DNA from 3 places in the Streptosporangium sp. NPDC000239 genome. Region 3 is predicted to be linked to each of the others. Evidence: predicted binding sites of a transcription regulator. Region 3 holds the regulator's gene; each other region holds the start of a gene.
What was found. The regulator LexA, encoded in region 3, represses DNA repair genes until DNA is damaged. The targets are predictions, from matches to a motif close to TCGAACANNTGTTCGA.

Region 1: recA (recombinase RecA) is a predicted target of LexA. The motif match lies at 3,674-3,689, and genes of this name have one in related genera.
Region 2: ruvC (crossover junction endodeoxyribonuclease RuvC) is a predicted target of LexA. The motif match lies at 3,883-3,898, and genes of this name have one in related genera.

What each region holds. Positions count from the first base shown of each region.
Region 1 covers NZ_JBEPEI010000001.1:207,879-214,243, forward strand. Annotated here, with positions in the region: gene ABT340_RS00850 (amidohydrolase family protein) at 1-978, shown strand, start outside; gene ABT340_RS00855 (MaoC/PaaZ C-terminal domain-containing protein) at 962-1,393, shown strand; gene ABT340_RS00860 (aminotransferase-like domain-containing protein) at 1,399-2,874, opposite strand; gene ABT340_RS00865 (hypothetical protein) at 2,955-3,206, shown strand; gene ABT340_RS00870 (hypothetical protein) at 3,249-3,527, opposite strand; gene recA (recombinase RecA) at 3,798-4,892, shown strand; gene recX (recombination regulator RecX) at 4,906-5,646, shown strand; gene rny (ribonuclease Y) at 6,084-6,365, shown strand, end outside.
Region 2 covers NZ_JBEPEI010000005.1:420,779-427,143, reverse strand. Annotated here, with positions in the region: gene secD (protein translocase subunit SecD) at 1-826, opposite strand, end outside; gene yajC (preprotein translocase subunit YajC) at 946-1,314, opposite strand; gene ruvB (Holliday junction branch migration DNA helicase RuvB) at 1,541-2,587, opposite strand; gene ruvA (Holliday junction branch migration protein RuvA) at 2,649-3,269, opposite strand; gene ruvC (crossover junction endodeoxyribonuclease RuvC) at 3,266-3,850, opposite strand; gene ABT340_RS17015 (GNAT family N-acetyltransferase) at 3,954-5,111, opposite strand; gene ABT340_RS17010 (YebC/PmpR family DNA-binding transcriptional regulator) at 5,180-5,932, opposite strand; gene pdxT (pyridoxal 5'-phosphate synthase glutaminase subunit PdxT) at 5,936-6,365, opposite strand, start outside.
Region 3 covers NZ_JBEPEI010000027.1:48,084-54,448, forward strand. Annotated here, with positions in the region: gene ABT340_RS38720 (vitamin B12-dependent ribonucleotide reductase) at 1-595, opposite strand, end outside; gene nrdR (transcriptional regulator NrdR) at 680-1,141, opposite strand; gene ABT340_RS38730 (hypothetical protein) at 1,624-1,974, opposite strand; gene lexA (transcriptional repressor LexA) at 2,174-2,884, shown strand; gene leuS (leucine--tRNA ligase) at 2,961-5,447, opposite strand; gene ABT340_RS38745 (hypothetical protein) at 5,987-6,365, shown strand, end outside.

The DNA of each region.
Region 1 (6,365 bases), on a different contig from region 3:
GGCTGGATCGACGTGCACCACCACAGCTACCACCCGCCGCTGATCGCCGAGCTGCGCCGGAGAGGGGTGACGCACATGGCACCGGGCGTCCCCCTCCCCGAGTGGACGGTCGAGGACTCCCTCAGTGTGATGGACGCCAACGACGTCCGGGCGGCGATCCTGTCGATCCTGCTGCCGGACGCCGCGCTCGGCCAGGGCGCCGCCTCCCTGGTACGGCAGGCGAACGAGTGGTCGGCCGAGCTGGTGCGCGACTTCCCCGGCAGGTTCGGCGCCCTGGCCGTCCTGCCCATGCCCGACGTCGAGACGACCCTGGCGGAGATCGAGTACGCGCTCGACGTGCTCGGCCTCGACGGGGTCGTCATGAGCGCGAGCCTGGCCGACGGCCGTTACCTGGGCGATCCGGCGTTCGCCCCGGTCTTCGACGAACTCGACCGGCGCGGGGCCGTGGTCTTCGTCCATCCGAACCCGGCCTACCGGTGCGACTGCGCCGGCGGGCCCGGGTTCGCCGCCAAGGTCCCGCCGCCGCTGGTCGACTTCGTCATGGACACCACGCGGGCGGTCGCCGACCTGCTCTTCGGCGGCACCCTCGGCCGCTGCCGCGACATCCGGTTCGTCCTGGCCCACGCGGGCGGCACGGTGCCGTTCCTGGCCTGGCGGCTGGAACTGGCGGCGACCTGGGTACTGCCGGGGGCGGGCGGGCTGGACGTGGCGGGAGAACTGCGGCGGCTGTACTACGAGACGGCCCAGGCGGCCTCGCCCGCGACACTGGCCTGCCTGGCCGAGGTGACCGGCAGGGAGAACGTCCTGTTCGGCACGGACTTCCCGTTCATGCGGGACGCGGTCGTCTCCGGGACCCTGCGTCACCTGGCGGACGCCGGGGACATCCCCTTCCTGGACAACGCCCTGGCCCTGTTCCCCCGCCTGGCGGACAGGCTCGCGGCGGGAAGGGAAGGGGCCGCCGATGCCGCGCGCCTTTGAGGACTTCCACGTCGGAGACGTCTTCGAGCTGGGCAGCCGGAAGATCACCCACGAGGAGATCGTACGGTTCGCCCAGGCGTACGATCCGCAGCCCCGTCACCTCGACCACGAGGACCTCATCGCCAGCGGCTGGCACGTGACGGCGACGTTCATGAGGCTCTACACGGAGGGGGTACTGCTGCACGCCGAGGCGGAGGTCTCCCCGGGCGTGGACGAGCTGCGCTGGCTGCGGCCGGTCAGACCGGGGGACGTCCTGACCGGCCGGGTGACGGTCGTCGGGCTCGCGGCCTCCCTGTCCAGGCCCGACTGCGGGATCCTCCAGCAGCGCGGGGAGTTCCTCGACGACCGGGAACGGCCCGTCATGCGGATCATGATCTACGGCCTGATGCGCAGACGCCAGGCCGCGAACCCCTAGCCGTCTCAGACCACGACCTGTACGGCGGGCGCGGGCCCGTGCCTGGCGATCTCCGACCAGGCACGGGCGAGCCGGTGGACGAGTTCGTCGAGGACCTCGGGGGAGAAGGTGAAGGGCAGCCTGATGTGGTTGGTGTGCCCGCCGTCCGGGTCCATCACGGCTCCGGGCACCACGTCGACGCCGTGCCGTACGGCGACCTGGGCGAAGGCCATGGCGTCGACACCGGGCAGCTCGACCCACAGGGCGCCGCCGCCGTCGGGGCGCCGCCAGCGCCAGCTCGGCAGCCGGTCCCGTAGCAGGGCGTCGATGTGGTCGAGCTGCAGGCCGAGCTCCTTGGCCCGTTCGGCGAGGATCCGGTCGAGGCGGGGCATCAGCCTGGCCGCGAGGGCCTGGTCGATCACCGGGCTGCCGATGTCGGCGAGGACCTTGCGCCGGGAGAGCCGCTGCACGATCTCGGCGGGCCCGCGGACCCACCCGATGCGCAGGCCGCCCCAGACGGCCTTGGCGAGCGAGCCGAGCGAGAGCATCTCAGTGCCGGGCGGCGCGTAGGCCGCGAGCGGCGCGGGTACGGCCCCCGGTTCCGCGTGGTAGGTCATGTAGGCGTTGTCTTCAAGGACGGGCACCTCGTGCTCGGCGGCCAGCTCCGCGATCCTGCGCCTGCGCGCCGCCGACATGAGCACCCCGGTCGGGTTGTGGTAGGTCGGCATGAGATAGAGGAGCGAGGGTTTGCGCTCCCGCAACATGGCGCCGAGCGTGTGGATCTCAGGCCCCTCCTCGTCGAGCGGTACGGTCACCAGGCGCGCCCCGGCGGAGCGGAACACGTCCAGGCAACCGGGCCAGTTGGGCGACTCGACCAGCACCGTCGCCCCCTGGCTGACGTACAGCTCGGTCACCAGGACCAGGCCCTGGTGCGCGCCCGTCGTCACCACGATCTCGTCGTGCGCGGTCGGCAGGCCGTTCCTCGTCAGGTAACCCGCGATCGCCTCACGCAGCTCAGGAAGCCCGGAGGGGTGGTAGCCGGGCCCGGAAAGCAGGTCGTCCAGGTCGTCGCGGACCAGCTCGCGCAGCGCGACGGCCAGCTCGGGCGCCGCCCCGCCCGCCGCGACCGCGACGGAGATCAGCTCGCCGGGGCCGTCGATCAGCCGCTGGAAGATGGTCATCGCGGTGCCACCGGGCACCCGCCCGTCGGCGGTCGGCCTGCGCACCTTGACGTCCGAGGCGATCCTGGTGCCGCTTCCCTGCCGGCTCGACAGCAGGCCCGCGCCCCGCAGCTCCTGGTAGGCCGCGACCACGGTCGCCCTGCTCACCTGGAGCGCGTCGGCCAGCCCGCGCTCGGAGGGCAGCCGGTCGTCGGGGAGGAGCAGGCCGTCCTCGACGGCCTGCGCCAGCGCGTCCGCGAGCTTGCGATAGAGAGGGCCTCGGCCCGACGCCCAGTCACCGAGGAGCGCGACGATGTCACGCTCGGTGGAAATACGGTCCATTTTTCCCTCTACTGGATCTGGCCACTTGTGCCAAGGGTGCCTTGGAATGGACGCAGTGGGCAATGGAAGTGGACTGGAAAATGACCAATTTTCTCTTTTTCCTGGCCGCGGCCGTGTTCCTGGCCGTGGTTGTGCCGCGTTTCGGCGCGGACACCCGTGACGGCCGGGACTGGAAACCCGCCGATCCCTATCCGCCGGAGCGCGCGGTCGTCACCGCCGTAACCGGCAGGCAGACCGGGCGGGCGCGGGCCGGACGACGTACGCCACGGCGGAGGGCGACGGAGGTAAGGGCGTCCGGCCCGCGCGGGACGGTCGGCGTGCGTCACCCGTAGGTTCCCCGGCCCCCCGGGCGGCGGCGTTTCGCCGTGCGCGGATCAGGGGCCGGGGTCGGGGGCGCTCAGCAGCCGGTCGAGGGACTCCGCGGTCCCTCGGGGGTCCCCTGCCTTCTCCCGGCCGTCGGGGGACCACAGGAAGAGCCATCCGTCTCCGGCCGGGGTGGCGAAGACGATCGTCTGTCTCAGGCTCTCCGGATGCCACACCCACAGCACCGGGTCGTCCCCGCCGACCATGCGGCTGGCCAGCCCCTGCCGCGACAGCTCGGCGGACAGGGACCCAAGGTAGGTCAGGCGTTGCTGGCTGAACGTGCTGGTCACGTCGGCACCTCAGAGTCGGCTGCCCTCAGGATCGCCCCAGGTCAGCCCCCTGACAACAGGCATGGGGGAATTCTCGGAAATATCGCCTTCCGGATGGGGTGGGTCGTCCCGCACGCCCCGGAACATGCGCTGTCGTCCGGCCTCGCTCGAACAGTCGTTCGGCTATATTGGACGCGCTGACGCTCCTCGGCGTGCTCTCCGGAAAATGTCGGTGGCACCCCGTAGCTTTCTGGCAACCGATCCAACCCGCGACCCTCCAGGGGGGCTCCCATGGCAGCTAACGACCGCGAGAAGGCGCTTGAGACCGCCCTCGCCCAGATCGAGCGGCAGTTCGGCAAGGGCTCCGTCATGCGACTCGGTGACGAGGCACGTGCGCCCATCGAGGTGATCCCGACCAGTTCCATCGCGCTCGACGTCGCCCTCGGCATCGGCGGTTTCCCGAGGGGCCGCATCATCGAGGTCTACGGTCCCGAGTCCTCCGGTAAGACCACGGTCGCCCTGCACGCCGTGGCCAACGCCCAGCGGGCCGGCGGCATCGCGGCCTTCATCGACGCCGAGCACGCCCTCGACCCCGAGTACGCCAAGAAGCTCGGCGTCGACACCGACGCGCTGCTGGTCTCCCAGCCCGACACCGGTGAGCAGGCGCTCGAGATCGCCGACATGCTGATCCGTTCCGGCGCCATCGACCTGCTGGTCATCGACTCGGTCGCGGCCCTGGTGCCGAAGGCCGAGATCGAGGGCGAGATGGGCGACAGCCACGTCGGCCTCCAGGCCCGCCTGATGTCCCAGGCGCTGCGCAAGGTCGCGGGCGCGCTCAACAACACCGGCACCACCGCGATCTTCATCAACCAGCTCCGCGAGAAGATCGGCGTCATGTTCGGCTCGCCCGAGACCACGACCGGTGGAAAGGCGCTGAAGTTCTACGCCTCGGTCCGTCTCGACATCCGCCGCATCGAGACGCTGAAGGACGGCACCGAGGCGGTCGGCAACCGCACCCGGGTGAAGGTCGTCAAGAACAAGATGGCTCCGCCCTTCCGCGTGGCCGACTTCGACATCCTCTACGGCGTCGGCATCTCCCGCGAGGGCGGCCTGATCGACATGGGTGTCGAGCACGGCTTCGTCCGCAAGTCCGGCGCTTGGTACACCTACGAGGGCGACCAGCTCGGCCAGGGTAAGGAGAACGCCCGTAACTTCCTGAAGAACCACCCCGACATCGCCAACGAGATCGAGAAGAAGATCAAGGAGAAGCTCGGCATCGGCCCCCGCCTGGACAGCCCGGCCACCCCGCCGCCCGCCGCTCCGGCCCCCGCTGCCTCCTCCGGCCGTGGCTCCAAGGCCTCGACCCCCAAGCCGGGCGACGCCTGATCCGGGCTGACCGATGACGACGGGACCTGATTCCGGTCCGGCCGGTGAGGCCGGGCCGCGAGACTGGGGTGCCTGGCCCGACTCGGAGGACACCCGGCGGGACCGGCGCGGCCGGGGCTCCTCCCGGGGCACGCGTGCCCCGGGGAGGCGCGCCGGGCGCGCGGGGGAGGGGGACGGTCTCCTGCCCGACGGTCCGGCCGAGGGGTCGGTGGCGGCCCGGGGGCCCGACGCCGATCCGCAGGCGGTGGCGCGGGCGATCTGCCTGCGGCTGCTGACCATGGCGCCACGCACCCGGGCCCAGCTCGCCGAGGCGCTCCAGCGGCGCGAGGTGCCGCAGGAGGCCGCCGAGGCGGTGCTGGAGCGTTTCTCCGAGGTCGGTCTCATCGACGACGAGGCGTTCGCCGAGGCCTGGGTGAGCTCCCGTCACACGGGGCGGGGGCTGGCCAGGAAGGCGCTCGCCTCGGAGCTGCGCCACCGAGGGGTCGACGAGGACATCGTCAAGGACGCGGTCGAACGGCTCGACCCCGAGCGGGAGGCCGAGACGGCACGCGCCCTGGTCACACGCAGGCTGTCCTCGACCCGTGGTCTGGATCCCGCGGTCAGGACCCGCAGGCTGGCGGGCATGCTCGCCAGAAAGGGCTACGGCCCCGGGCTGGCCTTCCGGGTGATCCGTGAGGCTTTGGAGAGCGAGGAGGCGGACAATTTCCCCTCCTCACCCTCTTCCATGGACGAACACGACTATTCAGAGGATTGACCCGGGAGCCGGTGGCCCCAGGCGCCCCTCCCCATTCCGTACGGCCGCCGCCCCGGTCCTGACGGGTGTCGTCGCCGTCGGCGAAACCTGAGCGGCCGGCGAGCCGGTGCGTCCTGCGGCCGTGCCGTACGGGGGAAAGGGGGGTCGCTTCACGTTCGAGTCTTTCCCGGTGCGCCTTTGCTTGCCCGTTACCTCTTTGACGCTTAACCTCGACGGCAGTGAGGAGTTACTCCGCGCAGCGCGGATTGTCATAACGGTAAATTGCGGACGAACAAGCTTCATGGATGCGGGCAGGCGACAGAGCCGGTGGGATGGGCTGATGCGGCGTCGCTCCCGGATCAACATATGTCCTGGTGATACCACCATGTGGACTTTCCGTGCCGTGCGTGTGACGCCTCGTGTCTTGCTATTGGCAACGCGAGGAGGGCGGGGCGCGCATGAATTCGGTTGTGGTCGTCACTTTGACGGTCGCGGTCGCGGTTCTCGCCGTGGCGATGATAGCCGCGCTGATCGTGTTGCTACGCCGTACCGGCGGAGCACTGGGACGGCCGAGCGGTCCCTCACCCGAGCAGCTTGAGGAGATCCAGACCGAACTTGAGGTGGCCAGGCAGGAGGCCGCCGAGATTCGCGCCAAGGCGGAGAACGACGCCGGAGACCTTCTACGCAGGTCGGAGGCCGCCGTGGAGGCCGCCGCCGGGCTGCGCAAGGAGGCGGAGGCC
Region 2 (6,365 bases), on a different contig from region 3:
CGTACTTGGCGCTGCCGTCCTGGCTGCAGCCGGCGTACTGCTTGTTGGGGTCGTCCTGGGCGCCCTGGCCCTTGTTCTTGGAGCAGTCGAGGGCCTCGAACTGCTTGAGCACCGCCGGGTCGATGCCGGTGGTGTCCACGTCGGCCAGCGGGTTGTCCGCGGGCGAGGAGGGCTGGGGCGAGGGGGAGCCGCTCTGGCCGGGCTTGGCCGAGGGGGAGGCCTCCGCCTTGTCGCCCTTCTTGCCGGTGTCCTGCTTGCTCTCCTGCTTGCCGGTGGCGGTCGGGGTCGCCTCCGGGCTGGGGTTGAGGAGCGCCGCCGACAGGGCGCGGCCCGCGGGCGAGGCGCTCGGGTTCGCGGCGGCCGTCGCGGTCGGCTCCGGCGTCTTCGTGCCCTGCTCGGCCGCGGGGGAGGCGGACGGGGCGGGGGACTTGTCGCCCTTCTTGCCGGGAGCCGTCGAGGAGGGGGAGGATGACGGCGTCGGCGCCTGGGTGGGCATCTGCCCCGGCGGCTGGGGTGCCCCTGCCGCGACCGCCATCACCTGACGGAAACGCAGTTCCGCGGTGGTGCCGACCAGCTTGACGACTTCCTCCTGGCCAACTCCGGGGACGGAGATGACGATGTTGTCACCGGATTTGGCGACCTCGGCGTCGGAGATACCGCTGCCGTTCACCCTGTTTCGGATGATGCCGACGGCGAGATCCAGGCTTTCCTCTGTGGGAGCCGTGCCGTTCGGGGTGACGGGCTGCAGTGTCACTGTCGTGCCACCGGCGAGGTCGAGGCCATATTCGGGGGTGTAAGCCCTGTTCAGGAGCATCACCCCACCCATGGCGAGAATAATCGCCAGTAGCAGTAGGAGCACGCGCCCCGGTCTGCTCTGGCCGCTGGTCGGTCGGGCCACTGGTCGTCAGTTCTTTCGGCTATAGGGAATGTTGGCGAGCCTACTTATCACTTCTTGGTCGTCGAGTCCTGGTCGTCACCGGGCGACTGCGCGGTTTCCACCACATTGTCATCCACGGTGTCGGTGTTCTCGGCGTCGCCCTGCGTGTCGTCGACCGGGCCCACCACACGCCCGATCGCGGCCTTGACCCAACGGGTCTCGACGCCGGGGGCGATCTCCAGGATCACATCTTCGGCGTCGATCGCTACCACCGTCGCGAAAAGCCCGGTAGTGGTCATGATGCGGGTCCCCGGGGTGAGGGAGTTCTGCATCTGCGCCTGCTCCTGCTGCCGCTTACGCTGCGGCCTGATCAGCAGGAAGTAGAACACCACGACCATCAGCGCGATCATGATAAGGCTGGAGTAATTGCCGCCCATTGGGCCGCTCCTTCGGTTAAGGATGACCGGCCGGAGCCGGACGTCATGTGAGGCCACGCCGCGCTCAGCACGTCAGCCTACACAGCCAGCCAAGCCACGGAGTTTAGGCGAGCTGTTAGGAGCGCGGCAACGAGGTCACGTTCTGGCGCGCGGGGAAGTTCCCATTTTGATACGGTTGTCACCTTTTTGTGATCAACCCCGTGCGTTTTCTCACCGTAACTCAACGTCAGGAAGCCGCGGGGTCATCCCCAAGATCATGCAGGTCAGGCCCCTGGCCGGGCATCGGCACCGCGCCGAAGGCTCCGGGAGGGGGCGTCAACCCCAGGTGGACCCAGGCCGCCGCGGTCGCGACGCGTCCGCGAGGGGTGCGGGCCAGCAGGCCCTGCCGTACCAGGAACGGCTCCGCGACCACCTCGACGGTCTCCGGTTCCTCCCCCACCGCGACCGCCAGTGTTGACAGACCGACGGGACCGCCACCGAACTTGCCGAGCAGGGCGCCCAGGACGGCGCGGTCGAGACGGTCGAGTCCCTCGGCGTCCACCTCGTAGAGGTTCAGCGCCGCGGCGGCGACGTCCCTGCTGATCACCCCGTCCGCCCGGACCTCGGCGAAGTCGCGCACCCGGCGCAGCAGCCGGTTGGCGATGCGGGGCGTGCCCCGGGAGCGCCCGGCGATCTCGTGTGCCGCGTCGCCCGGGAGACGCAGGCCGAGCAGCCGTGCCGAACGGTGCAACACCTGTTCGAGTTCGGCGGCCTCGTAGAAGTCCATGTGCGCGACGAAGCCGAACCTGTCACGCAGCGGCGCGGGCAGCAGGCCCGCCCTGGTGGTCGCCCCGACCAGGGTGAAGGGCGCCACCTCCAGCGGGATGGCGGTCGCGCCCGGCCCCTTGCCGACCACGATGTCGACGCGGAAGTCCTCCATCGCGAGGTAGAGCATCTCCTCGGCGGGACGGGCCATCCGGTGGATCTCGTCGATGAAGAGGACCTCTCCCTCGGAGAGGGTGGACAGGATCGCCGCGAGGTCACCCGCCCGTTCGAGGGCGGGCCCGGAGGTGAGCCTGAGCGGCGCGGAGAGCTCGGCCGCGATGATCATCGAGAGGGTCGTCTTGCCCAGACCGGGCGCGCCGCTCATCAGCACGTGGTCGGGGGGGCGGTTGCGCCGCAACGCGCTGTGCAGCACCAGGGAGAGCTGCTCGCGCACCCGCGCCTGGCCGATGAACTCCTCAAGACGTTTGGGGCGCAGCGCGGCCTCGATCAGGCGCTCGTCACCCTCCATCTCGGGTGAGACCAGATCCCGTTCCGCGCTCACGTCGTCTCCGCCTTTCCTGTGCCCTGTCTCACCGGACGCTCAGCACGCGAAGCGCGGCCTTGAGCAGCACGGCGACCTGGGGAACCCTGCCCTGCGCGATCTCGGCGTCGGCCTGGACGGCCACCGTGGCGACCGCCTCGTCGGCGTCCCTGACCGAGTAGCCGAGACCGACCAGGCCCGAGTGCACCTGGTCGCGCCAGGGCGGGACTGCGGCGGTGCCGTCGAGCGCGGCGTTGACCGCCTCCTCCGGCGTGCCGAGCTTGTCCTTGAGGTCGACGATGATCCGCTGAGCGCCCTTGGGGCCGACTCCGGGCACCCTGGTCAGCGCCTTGACGTCGGCGCTCGCCACCGCGATCCGCAGGGCGTTCGGCGTGTGCACGGCGAGCATGGCAAGGGCGACCTTGGGACCGACCCCGTTGGCCGTCTGCAGCAGCTCGAAGACCAGACGCTCGTCGTCGGTGCCGAAGCCGAACAGTGTCAGGGAGTCCTCCCTGACCACGAGCGAGGTGGCCAGTCTGGCCTCCTCCCCCACCCGCAGCGCCGCCAGTGTGCCGGGTGTGCAGTGGACGAGCACGCCGATCCCGCCGACCTCGACCACCGCCCCCTCCGGCGCGATCGCGGCCACCCGTCCCCGCACCGAGGCGATCACTTCGTGCTTCCCTTCGAATATCCGGCCCTGCCCCCGCCGCGGAAGTAGGCGGCGGCGCTCGTGCCGGGAGCGGCGGCCTTCGCGACCGCCTCCGCGAGCCTGTTGCGCGCCCCGCCCCGCCACACGTGACAGATCGCGAGGGCGAGGGCGTCGGCGGCGTCGGCGGGCTTGGGCATCTCGTCCAGGCGCAGGAGCCTGGTCACCATCGTGCCGACCTGTCGTTTGTCGGCGGTGCCGCTGCCGGTGATCGCGGCCTTGACCTCGGAGGGCGTGTGCAACGCCACCGGCAGCCCCCGGCGGGAGGCGCACAGGATCGCCACCGCGGAGGCCTGCGCGGTGCCCATCACCGTCCTGAGGTTGTGCTGGGCGAAGACCCGCTCCACGGCGACCGCGTCCGGCTTGATCTCGTCGAGCCAGCTCTCGATGCCCGCCTCGATCGCCACGAGCCTCGCGCCGGTCTCGTCTTCCGCGGGGGTGCGCACGACCCCGACCTTGACCAGGGTCAGCGGCGCCCCCGGCCGTCCCTCGACCGCGCCGAGCCCGCACCGGGTCAGCCCGGGATCGACCCCCATCACCCGCAGTTCGGGCAACCGCACCGGCACGCCTCCACTCGCCGAACACCTGTTCGGTGCCAGACTCTACCGCCTGCGCGCACACGACGCACGGTTCCCGGGCAGGCACCCCTCAGAAGTGGTCCAGCATGTACGGCCTGGCGTGGAAGGCCCCGTCCAGGGCGGCGTCGCCGTCCGCGGAACCGGTCAGTCCGCCGGTCCTGCGCAGGGTCGCGGCCGGAACCCCGCAGAACAGGGCGGAGAACGCCCCGGCCGTGAAGACGGGCAGAGCCGAGGGGAGGGTGCCCGCGGGCTCGGCCGTCGCCCGCCCTCCGGAGACGGACAGGTGCCAGGGTCCGGAGTTCTCCGGCCGCTGGGGGTCCTCGACCTGGATCACGGTGTCGAGGGTGACGCCGGGCGGGAAACCCCGCTCACGGATCGCCGCGGCCAGGTCGACGACGCGGAACATCCAGCGGGTCTGGCCCACCTCGTCCGTCGGACGGTTCCCGATCAGCCAGAAGACGGGGTCGTCGGGGGCCACGACCGCGTGGACGGACCTGGCGATCGAGGCCGAGGAACCGACCAGGGACCACAGCGTCCGCGCGGTCGCCTCCGAGCCCGCGACCAGGACGGGAACCTCCAGGTCCTGGTCGCGCCAGCGGTAGACGACGAGGCCGTCGTGTGCGAGATAGACGAAGTCGTCCCCCGTCGCCAGGCGCGCCCGCCAGACGTCGGCGTCCCAGCAGACGGGGCCGCAGGCGCGGGTGGCCAGGTGGACTCCCCGCAGGACCGAGACGACCCGCTCTGCGTCCTCCGGCCCGGCCCTGCGGACCTGGACCTGCTCGGTCCGCCTGATGGTCCGCAGCGCCTCGGCGGGCAGCACGGCGCGGTGCATGGCTCCGGCGTGCTCCCAGCCCAGCGATCGGTAGATGTGGGTGGTGGCCGGGTAGAGGGCGGAGACCGGGTGACCGAGGCGGGCGCAGCGCTCAAGGGTGGCCAGCATGATGGTCCGGCCGGCTCCCCCGCCCCTGTCCTCCGGGGCGACGGTCACCGAGGCGACGCCGCCGAGGGAGATCGGCCTGCCGTGCCAGTACTGGGTGAAGTCGTTGATCCGGCTCGTCGCGACCAGGCGGGCGCCGTCGAAGAGACCGAGATATCTCCCCGCTTCGAGTGCGGGGGTCACCATCCCGACCCACTGCCGCTGGACCGCCTCCGACACCGGTCCGAAGGCCCGCCTGCGATTGTCCGTCACCGCGTCGAGATCGTCCGCGGTCAGTTCACGTAGCTTCACAGCCACCCAACCTAGGCGGCGCGGTCCGGGCGGGGCGAATCGGTCGTCCCGCCCGGCACGACGGCCGTTCAGGCGTCGAGCTTCTCCAGGACGTCGTCGGAGACGTCGAAGTTGGCCCAGACGTTCTGGACGTCGTCGCTGTCCTCAAGAGCGTCGATCAGCCTGAAGACCTTGCGGGCGCCGTCCTCGTCGAGCGGGACGTTCATCGTCGGCACGAAGCTGGACTCGGCGGAGTCGTAGTCGATGCCGGACTCCTGCAGGGCCTTGCGGACCGGGACGAGGTCGGTGGCCTCGGAGACGACCTCGAACTGGTCGCCGAGGTCGTTGACCTCCTCGGCGCCGGCGTCGAGGACCGCGGTCAGCACGTCGTCCTCGCTCAGCGAGCCCTTGGGCACCAGCACGACGCCCTTGCGGTTGAACATGTAGGACACCGAGCCCGGGTCGGCCAGCGAGCCGCCGTTACGGGTCAGGGCGACGCGGACCTCGGAGGCTGCACGGTTGCGGTTGTCGGTGAGGCACTCGATCAGCACCGCGACCCCGCCGGGGGCGTAGCCCTCGTACATGATGGTCTGCCAGTCGGCGCCGCCCGCCTCAAGGCCGCCGCCACGCTTGCGCGCGCGCTCGATGTTGTCGATCGGGACCGAGCTCTTGCGCGCCTTGGTGATGGCGTCGTACAGCGTCGGGTTGCCGTCCGGGTCGGGGCCGCCGGTTCGGGCCGCGACCTCGATGTTCTTGATGAGCTTGGCGAACAGCTTGCCCCGCTTGGAGTCAAGCGCGGCCTTCTTGTGCTTCGTCGTCGCCCATTTGGAGTGGCCGGACATCGGCTAGAGCTCCCTCACCATGTCAACAAAATATGAATGCACACCGACATCCCCGGTAAGTTCCGGGTGGAAGGACGTGGCGAGCAGCGGTCCTTGGCGGACCGCGACGATCCTATCCCCAGCTTCGGCCCGAGCCAGCACTTCGACATCGGAACCGACAGATTCCACCCACGGGGCGCGAATGAAGATCGCCCGTATCGAGCCCCGGCCCGCGAAGTCGAGGTCCGCCTCGAAGGAGTCGACCTGACGGCCGAAGGCGTTGCGGCGGACCACCATGTCGATGCCGCCGATGGTCTGCTGGCCCTCGATGCCGCCCTCGATCCGGTCGGCCAGCATGATCATGCCCGCGCACGAGCCGTAGGCGGGCATGCCGCCCTTGATCCTCATCCTGAGCGGTTCGAGGAGTTCGAAGGTCTCGGCGAGTTTCCACATC
Region 3 (6,365 bases):
GTTCCTTGGAGGAGCGGATCCGGGAGAGGTTCACCCCCGAGCCCGAACCGCCCTTGAAGATCACACCCTCTTCCTTGTACCAGTCGAGGATGGACTCCATCTGGTCGTCGACGGCCAGGATGAAACAGGCGCTGACCTGCTGCGGGGAGGCGGTGCCGACGTTGAACCAGACCGGCGAGTTGAAGCTGAAGACCTGGTTGACCAGGGCGTGCTTGAGCTCGTGGTCGAAGATCTCGGCGTCCTCCTCGGTCGCGAAGTAGCCCTCCTCGACCGCGGTCCTGGTGTAGACGCCGACCACCCGGTCGACGAGCTGCTTCAGGCTCCACTCGCGCTGCGGGGTGCCGACGGCGCCCCGGAAGTACTTGGTGGTCACGATGTTGGCGGCGTTGACCGACCAGGAGTCGGGGAACTCGACGCCCCGCTGCTCGAAGTTGACCGAGCCGTCCCGCCAGTTGGTCATGACGACGTCACGGCGTTCCCAGGTCACCTGGTCGTACGGGTGCACCCCGGGCGTGGTGAAGATGCGCTTCATCTTCAGTCCCTTGCGTGGCCGCTTGCCCCCGCGCGCGACCGCGCCGTTGACCGTCTCCGTCATGACTTCCCCCTTCCGAGGCTCCATGGAGCCCCCAGTCGGACCAGTTCAACACGCCGCGTACTCCCCCGGCGCCCGGGGACTGACTCAGTCGCGCCGCACGGAACGCTCGGCGCGCAGCTGTTCGATCTCGGCCTCGAAGTCGGCCAGGGTCTCGAAGCCCCGGTAGACGGAGGCGAAACGCAGGTACGCCACCTCGTCGAGCTCGCGGAGCGGGCCCAGGATCGCCAGCCCGACCTCGTGGGCCGCGATCTCCGCGGCCCCGGTCGCCCGGATGCTCTCCTCGACCCGCTGGCCGAGCTGGGCCAGCGAGTCCTCGCTCACCGGGCGCCCCTGACACGCACGCCGGACACCGGCGATCACCTTGTCCCGGAAGAACGGCTCGGTCACCCCGCTGCGTTTGCTCACCATGAGCAACACCGTCTCCTGCGTGGTGAACCTGCGCCCGCACTCCGGGCAGGTGCGCCTGCGCCGGATGGCGCTGCCGTCCTCGGTCGACCGGCTGTCGATGACCCGCGTGTCAGGATGACGACAGAACGGACAGTGCACGCGTGTCGCCTCCCTGACTTGCCCAGCGGCTCATCTTCCTCGCGTTGCTCCGCCGGCTCTGCGATCTCCGTGTGGAGACGCTCACGCACGCCCTCGAATGGTCGAGATGCGGTAATAGAAACACAATCTATGGTGGAGCGGAATGATGAAGCCACTAGATGTTGTGGTCCAACCGTAGGAGTGTCGGACCATGAACGCAAGTTAGGAAGGGCCTGCCGAGCGAAGTCGCCGATCAGCGCAGCTCAAGGGCGTCAGCCGGGCGTGTCGCCCTTCCGGTACGGCCCCGCGGGCGCCGTCCGGACATGCGGCACCCCTCCCCGGGGCGTGCGAACGGGCCGATCGCCGAGATCCATTATCGGGTGAGCCCGGGGCGCGTCGTCACGCTCCGTCGCCAACGCCCCCGCCCACCCTCCTTGGAGCGCCCAGGACCCCCACTGGCCACAGGGCCCGCAGAGGCCCGTCGAGGCGCCCCGGAAAGCCTCCTAGGAGGCGAGGGCCGCGTCCAGGAGGGCACCCGCCCAGAAGGCCCCCAGAACGAGGAGCACGAGCGCCAGGACCGCCACGACCCTCCCCCTGCGGGTCAGCCTGACCGGGGCGCGCCTCCGCCGGACGGTCGCGTGCGCCGCCCTCCCCCCGGCGACGGCCCGCCTCCGCGAAACCGCCGGAACCGTACGGCCTGCACGCCCCGCGGCGGTCCCACGGGGACGCGCGACGGGCCGCCCTCCCCCCGCCGCCCCACGGCCCGCGCCCCTGGCGGCCGTCTCCCCGGTGCCCCTGACCAGCGTCAACGTGGGCCTGGTTGTCCTCGTGGCCGCCTTCACGGTGCCCCCCATCTCTTCGACCTGGCCGAACACATGTCGAAGAAAGATCGGCGAATCGAACACGATGTCGATCGAACTCCCGTACGATGTTGTACACCACGCCGCCACCGATTTCGAGGACCATTCGAACAAATGTTTGAGTATGATCTTCGGCGGAGGTACGGTCGCTGTGTGCGACGCAACCAATACAGACCGGGAGCGAGGAGATCATATGAGTGAGCGCGACGAGAGCGGCGCGGCCGTCAGTGACCTGGCGGTGCGCAGGCGTGACTCCCTCGGCCTCACCCCCAGGCAGCGCAAGATCCTTGAGGTGATCCGCGACTCGGTGCAGCAGCGCGGCTACCCGCCGTCGATGCGCGAGATCGGCGAGGCGGTGCAGCTGACCAGCACCTCCAGCGTGTCGCACCAGCTGACGGCCCTGCAGCGCAAGGGCTACCTGCGCCGTGACCCGCACCGCCCGCGTGCCCTGGAGGTGCGCCTGCCCGGCGAGCCGGTGCTGTGGGTCGACCCCGACACCAACGCCGAGGAGACCTCGGTCAACCGCCCGACCGCGGCCTACGTGCCGCTCGTCGGCCGGATCGCCGCCGGCGGCCCGATCCTCGCCGAAGAGAGCGTGGAGGACGTCTTCGCCCTGCCCAAGCAGCTCGTCGGCGAGGGCACCCTCTTCCTGCTCCAGGTCACGGGCGACTCCATGATCGACGCCGCGATCGCCAACGGCGACTGGGTGGTCGTCCGCCAGCAGCCCGTCGCCGACAACGGCGACGTGGTCGCCGCGATGATCGACGGCGAGGCCACGGTCAAGACCTTCAAGCGCAAGGACGGCCACGTCTGGCTGGTTCCGCACAACACGAACTACGACCCGATCCCCGGTGACGAGGCCACCGTCCTGGGCAAGGTCGTGGCGGTGCTGCGCAAGCTCTGAGGCGCCCCGGCGGCATCTCTCCCGGAACGCGAGGAGTGACCCTCAAACCGAGGGTCACTCCTTTCTGCGTTCACGGTCAGGGAACGATGTTGACCAGCTTGGGTGCCCGGACGATGACCTTGCGGGGCGCGCCGGACAGGAAGGCCTGCACCTTCTCCGACGCCAGCGCCAGTGCCTCCAGGTCGGCATCGGAGATCTCCGGGGAGACCTCCAGACGGTCACGGACCTTGCCCGCGACCTGTACGACGCAGGTGACGGTCTCCTGCACCAGCAGCGCCGCCTCCGCGACCGGCCACCCGGCGGTCGCGACGGAGGCGGGGTGCCCCAGCCGCTCCCAGCCCTCCTCCGCCGCGTACGGCGCGACCAGGGACAGCATGACCGCCAGGGTCTCCGCGGCCTCGCGCACCGCCGGGTCGGCGGCGCCGGGGCCCGAGTCGATGGCCCTCCTGGCGGCGGTCGTCAGCTCCATCATCCTGGCGATCGCGACGTTGAAGCGGTACGAGTCGAGCAGCTTGGTGACCTCGTCCACGGTCCGGTGGACGACCTTGCGCAGCTCCAGATCACCGGTGGAGAAGTCGACGCCGGGTGCGGATCCCGCACCGGCCTCGGCCATGACGCGGAAGGCCCTGGCCAGGAACTTCTGCGACGCGGCCGGGGAGACGTCGGCCCAGTCGATGTCGTCCTCGGGCGGGCCGGCGAACAGCACGGTCAGCCTGACCGCGTCGACGCCGTAGGTGTCGATCTGCTGGCCCAGGTCGACCCCGTTGCCCAGCGACTTCGACATCGCCTTGCCCTGGTTGATGACCTGCCCCTGGTTCAGCAGGCGCAGGAAGGGCTCGGTGAAGTCGAGCATGCCCATGTCGTGCAGGACCTTGGTGAAGAAACGCGAGTACAGCAGGTGCAGCACCGCGTGCTCGACACCGCCGACGTACTGGTCGATCGGCCCCCACCTGCGGACCTTCTCCACGTCGAAGGGACCGTCCAGGTAGGTCGGATCCACGTAACGCAGGTAGTACCACGAGGAGTCGACGAAGGTGTCCATCGTGTCGGTGTCACGCTTGGCGGCTCCGCCGCACTTGGGGCAGGAGACGTTGACCCAGTCCTCGGCCGAGGCCAGCGGGGAGACACCCTTGGGCGCCAGCGCCTCACCACGCATGTCGGGCAGGGTGACGGGCAGCTGGTCGTCGGGAACCGGGACCTCGCCGCAGTCAGCGCAGTGGATGATCGGGATCGGGCAGCCCCAGAAACGCTGGCGGGACAGCAGCCAGTCACGCAGGCGGAAGTTGACCGCCGCCCTGCCGGTCCCGCGCCCGGCCAGCACCTCGATGATCCTGTGGATGGCCTCGGCCTTGGACAGGCCGTCCAGCGGCCCCGAGTTGACCAGGGTGCCCTCACCCGCGGTGGCGATCCCGGTCTCCCCCGGGTCGGCCATGCCGGTGTGGACGACGACCCGCACCGGCAGGTCGAAGGCGCGGGCGAAGTCGAGGTCGCGCTGGTCGTGGGCGGGAACCGCCATGATGGCGCCGTGGCCGTAGTCGGACAGCACGTAGTCGGCCGCCCAGACCGGCATGCGCTCGCCGTTGACCGGGTTGATCGCGTAGCGGCCCAGGAAGACGCCGGTCTTCTCCTTCTCGGTGGACAGCCGGTCGATGTCGGACAGCTTGGCGACCTCGGCCCGGTAGGTCTCGAAGGCCTTCCGCTGCTCGTCGGAGACGATCTCCTCGGCCAGCGGGGCGTCCGGGGCGACGACGAAGAAGGTCGCGCCGTACAGCGTGTCGGGGCGGGTGGTGTAGACCGTGACCGGCTCGTCGCGGCCCTCGATCACGAAGTTGACGTCCGCGCCCTCGGACCTGCCGATCCAGTTGCGCTGCATGGTCAGCACGCGCTCGGGCCAGCCGCCCTCCAGCTGGGCCATGTCGTCCAGCAGCCGGTCGGCGTAGTCAGTGATCTTGAAGTACCACTGGGTCAGCTCCCTGCGGACGACCTCGGCGCCACAGCGCTCGCACCTGCCTCCGACGACCTGCTCGTTGGCCAGCACGGTCTGGTCGTTGGGGCACCAGTTGACCAGGCCGCCCTTGCGGTAGGCCAGGCCGCGTTCGAAGAAGCGCAGGAACAGCCACTGCGTCCACCGGTAGTAGGTGACGTCACTGGTGTGCAGACGACGGGACCAGTCGAAGGAGACCGCGTAACGCTTGTAGGAGGCCGCCTGGGTCTCGATGTTGGCGTAGGTCCACTCGGCCGGGTGCGCGTCACGCTTGATGGCGGCGTTCTCCGCGGGCAGGCCGAAGGAGTCCCAGCCGATCGGGTGCAGCACGTTGTAGCCGCGCTGGAACCAGTAGCGCGACACGATGTCACCGATGGCGAAGGCCTCGGCGTGACCCATGTGCAGGTCGCCCGAGGGGTAGGAGAACATGTCGAGCATGTAGCGACGCTCGCGCGGGTCCGCGGGGTCGTCGGAGGCGTGGAACGGGTCCAGTTCCTCCCACCGCCGCTGCCACTTGACCTGCAGTGCCTGCGGATCGTAGTGCTGCTCGTCGCTGTTCACGTCGGCTCGCTCGCTCACGTCAATCTTCCCTCGGTATACGTCTGCTGCGATGATCTGACCCGTCCGGCCCAATAGAAAAACCCTCCGCTCATGCGAAGGGCAGCCGCACCGGCGGGCGTCTAACGCCGAGAAGGCCGATGCGGCCCGGTAAGCAGCAGGGTCGCGGCACGCATACGACAAGACTATCGCAGTCCGCAAGCCGTATTCGTGGCCTGGGGAAACGAATTGGATCACGGTAAACGGAGGACGCCCGTCCGGCGATCCAGCACAATAAGAGCAATCACGTGCCTGGAGCGGGCCGAGACCTGATGGGGACACATCCGTTGTGACCTCGCATGTCCCGTCAGTTTACTCTTCTCACCGTGGCACACTCAGTCGAGCCGGGGCAGGGCCCGGATCCCTTGGAGGCCGGCCTGCCGATGCAGGATCCACCGACCGACCCCACAGGACTCCAGTTCAGGGGGGCGTTCTCCGGTTTCCCTGCGAACATCCCTGCCTCCCGTGAGACCATGCCGAATACCCATAATTCGGGCACCCGTGCGGAAGGTAAGGAAGCCATGGCCCCGGAGCAGCCCAGCCAGCCCCACCTGCCTCCGGCGTGGCCGGAGGCGGCGGAGACGACGTCCGGCTGGGCGAACGACTCCTTCGGCGCCTCGTCGCCACGACTTCCCCTCCCCCATGAGGAGCCGGCCTCACCCGCCGACGGCCAGGGACAGCCGGGCGCCGGTTGGGAGCAGGCGGGGGCGAGCACGCCCGAATACGGCTGGAGCCAGCCGACGCCGTCCCAGACCCCCAACGGGGCTCCCAGCGGGTCCTCCAACGGCTCCGCGACTCTCGGCGGCGGCTGGGACCAGGCGCTGGCCTCCCCTTCGGGGGGCGCGCCCGACGACATGGAGACCCCCCGGCAGGGCGTCCCCACCCAGCCTCCCGTCACCG